DNA from 2 places in the Lysinibacillus sp. BS3 genome. Region 2 is predicted to be linked to the other one. Evidence: riboswitches for the same ligand, from Rfam matches in the RefSeq annotation. Region 2 holds a riboswitch; the other holds the start of a gene.
What was found. Region 2 has a riboswitch for preQ1 ahead of queF (preQ(1) synthase). Riboswitches for the same ligand answer to the same signal wherever they lie in the genome.
Positions count from the first base shown of each region.

Region 1: linked by a shared signal. The riboswitch ahead of AAJG31_RS11050 (QueT transporter family protein) and the one ahead of queF (preQ(1) synthase) in region 2 are both predicted to bind preQ1.

Region 1 is NZ_CP154860.1:2,209,072-2,212,493, reverse strand. Features, by position in the region: gene trpB (tryptophan synthase subunit beta) at 1-772, opposite strand, end outside; T-box leader at 831-1,030, opposite strand; gene AAJG31_RS11050 (QueT transporter family protein) at 1,099-1,581, opposite strand; PreQ1 riboswitch class I at 1,588-1,632, opposite strand; gene AAJG31_RS11045 (ABC transporter substrate-binding protein) at 1,963-2,985, shown strand; gene AAJG31_RS11040 (ABC transporter permease) at 3,070-3,422, shown strand, end outside.
Region 2 is NZ_CP154860.1:2,786,894-2,790,315, reverse strand. Features, by position in the region: gene queD (6-carboxytetrahydropterin synthase QueD) at 1-330, opposite strand, end outside; gene queC (7-cyano-7-deazaguanine synthase QueC) at 334-993, opposite strand; gene queF (preQ(1) synthase) at 1,098-1,598, opposite strand; PreQ1 riboswitch class I at 1,724-1,770, opposite strand; gene AAJG31_RS13680 (S8 family serine peptidase) at 2,080-3,422, shown strand, end outside.

The DNA of each region.
Region 1 (3,422 bases), 580 kb from region 2:
TTCCAATAAGACGAACATCTTCGTCTGCAATATAATCAGCAAATGCCCCAATGGCATTACTACCGCCTCCTACACAGGCAAGAACAGCTGTCGGCAGCTTTCCTTCCTTTTCTAAAATCTGTTCACGACTTTCGCGGCTAATCACTGATTGAAAATGTTTAACCATTGATGGGAAGGGGTGTGGTCCAACTGCTGAGCCTAATAAATAGAAGGTTGTTTCATAGTTTTCTACTAAGTCAGCGAATGCCTCATCTACTGCATCCTTTAAGCGTCCTTGCCCTTTATCGACAGCTACAACTTTCGCTCCGAGAAGTTCCATGCGAAATACGTTCAATGCCTGACGTTTTGTATCTTCCAAGCCCATATAAATCGTGCAATCCATTCCAAACATGGCACACGCTGTAGCTGTTGCTACACCATGTTGACCTGCCCCTGTTTCGGCAATCACGCGATTTGCTCCCATACGTTTAGCTAGTAAAATTTGTCCTAATACATTATTGATTTTATGGGAGCCTGTGTGGTTAAGGTCTTCACGTTTTAAATAAATTTTTGCGCCACCTAATTGCTTTGTTAAATTCTCTGCAAAATAAAGAGGGGATTTACGACCGACATATTCACGGAAATAGTAATCTAATTCTTGCTTAAAATCATCATCCTCTTTATACTTTTGAAAATTCTCATCTAGTCTATTTAAAACATTTTGAAGCTCCTTTGGAACAAAGCTTCCACCAAATTCACCGAAATATCCCTTTTTTTCTACTACTGTACTCATCTTAACTCGACTCCTCTATGCTAATTTTTCCAAAAAAAAAGCCACTCCAATCCCTCATAAAAAGGACGAGTAACCGTGGTGCCACCTTCATTCGCAATTTTTGCGCGCTTTCCTGCTCCGGTAACGGGGAGCGAAACGGCCTTACATTTGATAAGGCTGCTCTGAAGTCCATTCACAAGTCTGTACTACTGGTTTGCACCAACCACCAGCTCTCTAAAAGTAACAATGCTTGCTACTACTCTTCTTCCTTGCATTTATTAGAAAGAATTGTAGAGTATTTTCAGAATAGTGTCAAGAAAAAAGACGAATCTAAAAAGATCCGTCAGTTAAATCAAATTTTTAAAGTGAAGGCGTTTGTTTAATACATACATAATCGGTGCACCTACAGCTAATACAACAAATTCACCCGCCGCGACTGTTAGCCAAGTCCAGAAAAATGGCAACTCTAAAGCCAAGTTCAGCTCAAAGGCAATGATAAACATAGTACATGTAAAGAGCAATGTATTAATAATTAAACGTGCCCAAATATTTTTGACAAATTTACAGATTAAAATAAACAGGCCAAGTGTAATCATTGAATGACCTACACCAAAAACTAAATCGTAAATGCCAAGTGGTGAAAAGAGATTAGAGATCAATACACCAATAATAATCCCTACGGCAAAGCGTGGATTAAAGGCCACTAAATGGTTAAACATCTCAGATACTCGGAACTGTACCTCTGTAAAACCAAATGGGGCAACAAGCATGGTTACAGCTATATATAGAGCCGCAATGATACCACTTGCTGCTAAAAATTTTATCTTCATATTCATTTCTCCTTAGTTTTTTTTCGTGGGATGGTTACGAACCACGGTGCTTTCACACAAGTAAATATTCTATTATAGATATCTAGTAGAAGTCAAATGTCAGACTTTGTCTATTATGTCCTATCGTCGCAAAATTGTCATAAATAATTTTTACTATGTTGAAAAAAGAAATCGATTAACTAAAACAGCGTAGTTTAGCGGTTTAAAGCGCCAAATTAAATGAAAAACTAAAATATTTTGTCACTTTTAAAAGTCAGAACATTCATAATGTTGTTGACGGAGCTCGATAATAACGATAATATAGCGATACATTCACACTTTGTTTGGATAAAGTGCGATAGATATTCGAGAATATAAAGAATATAATCGGGGGGATTATTTGTGAAAAGCAATGTAAAGAAGTTGTCATTCCTTCTTTTTGGATTAGTGTTGCTTCTTGCTGCTTGTGGTAGCGGTGGCTCAGGTACAGCAGATTCAAAAGGAAATGAAAAAAACAATGCAAGTGAGAGCGGAAATGCAGATGATAAAACATATAAAATCGGGATTACTCAAATTGTTGAGCATCCATCGTTAAACGCAGCAACGGAAGGCTTTAAAAAAGCAATTGAAGATGCTGGTTTAAAAGTTGACTACGATCCACAAATTGCACAGGGAGATAATAGCCTTAACACAACGATTGCTAACAATCTAGTAAGTGCAAACGTAGATTTAATTTTTGCAAACTCTACACCTTCTGCACAAGCCGCTGCAACAGCAACAAGTGATATTCCAATTATTTTTACATCTGTTACAGATGCTGTTGGTGCACAGCTAATTGACTCAATGGAGAAGCCAGGGAAAAATATTACAGGCACAATCGATTTACATCCAGAAACGATTTCTAAAACTGTAGCATTCCTAAAAGAACTTGGTGCGAAAAAAGTAGGGATGGTCTACAATGCGGGTGAGCAAAACTCAGTTGCACAAGTTTCAGAAGTGAAAAAGGTTATGGACGAACAAGGTTTAGTGGTGGTAGAAGCATCAGCATCTACTTCAGCGGATGTAAAACAAGCGACAGAGTCTCTAATTGGTAAAGTAGACGCTTTCTATATTATTACTGATAACACAGTTGTTTCTGCATTAGAATCGGTAATTGATGTTGCCAATACGAATAAATTACCATTAATTGTAGGAGAACTAGATTCTGTAGCACGTGGCGGTTTAGCCGCTTATGGTTTTGAATATTTCGATATCGGTTATGAAGCAGGTCAAATGGCTGTGAAAATTTTAAAAGGTGAAGCGACACCTGCCGATACACCAGCACAATACCCACAAAATCTGAAATTATTAATCAATAAAAAAGTTGCAGATGATTTAGGCATCGAAATTAAAGATTCTTGGGGTGCCGAAATTCTAGAACAGTAAAACGAAGCGGGGTGCATTATCCCCGCTTTATCTTCATTTTACAAGTGATATAAATAATAAAGAGATTTAGGAGATGATTCAACGATGTTTTTAGCATTATTTGGCGCAGTGGAGCAAGGAATCATCTATGCAATTATGGCACTTGGTGTATATTTAACATTTCGGGTGTTAGATTTTCCGGATTTAACGGTTGATGGAAGCTTTGTAACAGGGGCGGCAACTGCAGCAACAATGGTTTTGCTTGGCTACCACCCAATCTTAGCGACTTTAGTGGCAATTGTTGCTGGATTTATTGCTGGATGTATGACAGGAATTCTTCACACGAAAGGAAAGATTAATCCGTTATTATCAGGAATTTTAATGATGATTGCTTTATATTCGATTAATCTACGTATCATGGGGTTAACTGCAGAAAATACGATAGGTCGCCCGAATAT
Region 2 (3,422 bases):
GTTCTCTGCCGTCGTATTCATGGGTGGAAGCGTTTCATTTAAATAACGGTGATCCAAATGAATCTCTATTTTATGTTTCCATATTTCTTTTATATCACCGAAATCAATCATCAAACCACGTTCATCTGTGTAGCCACTCAGTCCTAATATAGCTCGATAGGTATGCCCATGTAGATTTTTACATTTCCCTTCATAATGATGTAGATGATGGGCAGCATCGAAAGTAAATTCTTTGCTTATGAGAACACGCTTTGCATGATATTTCAATTGATTTCTTTGAATATCCACATCAATTCTCTGGAGTCTCTCAACGATTTTAAAATCTGACATGCCTTAAGACTCCTTCCTATAACTTAAATACTCATCAAGCCCTTTATTTCGCAATTTACATGCTGGGCATTCACCACATCCATCTGCTATGACACCGTTATAGCAAGTCAACGTTCTTTGTCGTACAAACTCAAGTGCCCCAAGCTGATCAGCTAATTCCCATGTTTGTGCCTTATTCAGCCACATCAAGGGTGTATCAATCACAAAGGAATCATCCATCGATAAATTTAACGTTACATTTAAGGATTTAATAAAGACATCTCGGCAATCCGGATATCCACTAAAATCAGTTTCACAAACACCTGTTACAATATGCTTTGCCCCTACTTGGCTCGCTAAAACGCCCGCAAATGAAAGAAAAAGGAGATTGCGGCCAGGCACAAAAGTCGATGGGAGCTCACCATTTTCTCCGTCCTTCACCTTTATGTCTTGTCGTGTCAATGCATTCGGAGCAAGTTGATTCAGGAGAGACATATCAAGTATGTGATGCTTGATACCAAGCTCCTCTGTTATCACCTTCGCACAGTCAATTTCAAGACGGTGCCTTTGACCATAATCGAAAGTTACTGCCTCAATCTCTTCAAAGCGTTCTTTTGCCCAGAACAAACAAGTTGTGCTGTCCTGACCTCCACTAAATACTACAATTGCTTTTTCCTTTTTCATCTATAAAGACTCCCTTATATCGAAAAAACAGCACTCTAAGAAAAAGTGCTGCTTTCTTCTTAGTTTTTTTAAGAGGGTAGCTAAAAACCTCTGTCTTGCTTCATTTATCGATTATCAATTTTTTCTGGGTTAAGATCGTGGTTCATTAAACGATAATTGGCGATTTCTTCGTATTTAGTTCCTGGCTTCCCATAGTTACACCAGGGATCAATCGAGATACCCCCACGTGGAGTAAATTTCCCCCAAACCTCTATATATCTTGGATCAAGTAATGCAATTAAATCATTCATAATGATATTAACGCAATCTTCATGGAAATCGCCGTGATTTCTAAAACTGAATAAATACAACTTTAGAGATTTACTTTCAACAATTTTTTTATCTGGGATATATGAAATGTACATCGTTGCAAAATCCGGCTGATTTGTAAGCGGACATAAACTGGTAAACTCTGGGCAATTAAACTTAACAAAATAATCTCGATTAGCATGAAGATTATCCACTGCCTCTAATACCTCAGGTGCATAATCATAGGAATACTTTGTACCTTGATTACCTAATAGGGTCAAATCCTTTAATCCTTCTTCATGACTTCTGCCAGACATAAAAAAACCTCCTTGTAAAATGTTTCCCAACACTTTTCAAGAGAGGCATCACCAATCATTCTATTTAAAACATAAGTAAACAGATAAAAAAAGCCACGTCCGATATGGACATGGCATATTGTCATGTTTCCATAGTTTTTTATAGAGGGTATCAGCTATGAACCTCTCCCGTTCTAGTCCGGGCATTCTTTTCTTCAATATCGTACAAAAAATAATACAGGACGTCAAATGGATTTTTTATAAAACTCTTAAATGATAAAAAGTATGAATCACTGTAAGTCAATACTCATTTGAAAGTTCTACTTTTTTATTAAATTACTAGGAAAATAGAATTAATCCATTTTTGACAAAGTAATACTAATTATCAATATTTTGAGATTTTTCAATATTCCGATATTCGAATTATCTCACCTGTGATAAATTGGAAATATCACACTAAACCGAAAAGTGTGATAATTAAGAGCGGAGGGAGAAATGAGATTTGAAAAAGTTTAAGTTTACGAAGTTTTTAAGTAGTATGATAGCTTTCGTTATGGTGCTTTTTCTATTGGTTCCATTATCGAGTGCTAATGCTGAAGATTCGAAACCATTCAAGCAGGATAGCCAAAGTGAAAGTATACTTCAATTAAAGGCGGCTATCGCTGAACAGCTAAGCTTGTCTAAAGATGGTCCAACTCTTCACGAAAGCTTACAAAATGTATCAGGCAATCAAGAAGTTGCAGTCATCGTACATTTATCTGAAAAGCCTGTGGCACTAGAGCAAGGAATGAGCCAATTGAAAGGCCAAAAGTTCTCTAATGCGCGAGCAAATGAAGTTCGATCAAATGTAAAATCTCAACAAGCACAAGTTAAGAAAGAATTAGCTACTAAAAATGTTCAAATGACTCAAGGCTACACATTTGATACTGTTTTAAACGGTTTTGCAGCAACTGTGAAAGCAAATGATCTCCCAAAGCTGCTTTCAATAGAAGGAATAACATTAATTGAACCTGATGCAATTGTTTACGCATCTGAAGATAATACAATGAAATCATCAGAACTGATTAAGGAAGATCAACTAGAGGCTCAAATGAATACAAGTATTTCTTTCCTCGGCATCGAACAGCTTTGGAATGAAGGAATTGAAGGACAAGGTATAAAGGTAGCAGTATTAGATACTGGTATTGACGCAGATCACCCTGAGTTCGCTGGAATTTACAAGGGTGGGAAAAACTTCATTCCAAATTCATCAACTTACACAAAGCCTCGGGCAGATGACGATGCATCGGAAACCTTGCCTTCTGAGCGTCCTGCTGGAACACCTGAATTTAATGAAAAGGGAAGCTCGTTCTATACTTCTCACGGTACCCATGTTGCTGGAACTATTGCAGCAATTGGAGCTAACAATTTCGGCATTAAAGGAATTGCTCCAAAAGTAGACCTTTATGCTTACCGTGTTCTTGGTGCATATGGAAGTGGGGCTACATCTGGTATTGTTAAAGCAATTGAAACGGCTGTAACAGAAAAAATGGACATAATCAACCTTTCTCTTGGTGGGGGGGCTAACTCTGAAACGGACGCTGGTTCATTTGCTATTAATAATGCAATGATGGCTGGAACAATCGGAGTAATTGCAACAGGGAACTCCGGCCCAAATCGAGGAACAATGGGCACGCCTGCAACCGCTCGTTTAGGAATTGCTGTGGGTAACACAACAAATCCAGAAACAATGTATAACGGTGAAGTGAATGTTACAGTTGGTGACTACAACTTAACAAAACAGCTCCCATTAATGGGAACAACTTTTGGAAGGGATTTAGCAACACAGCTTCAAGGAGAATTTGA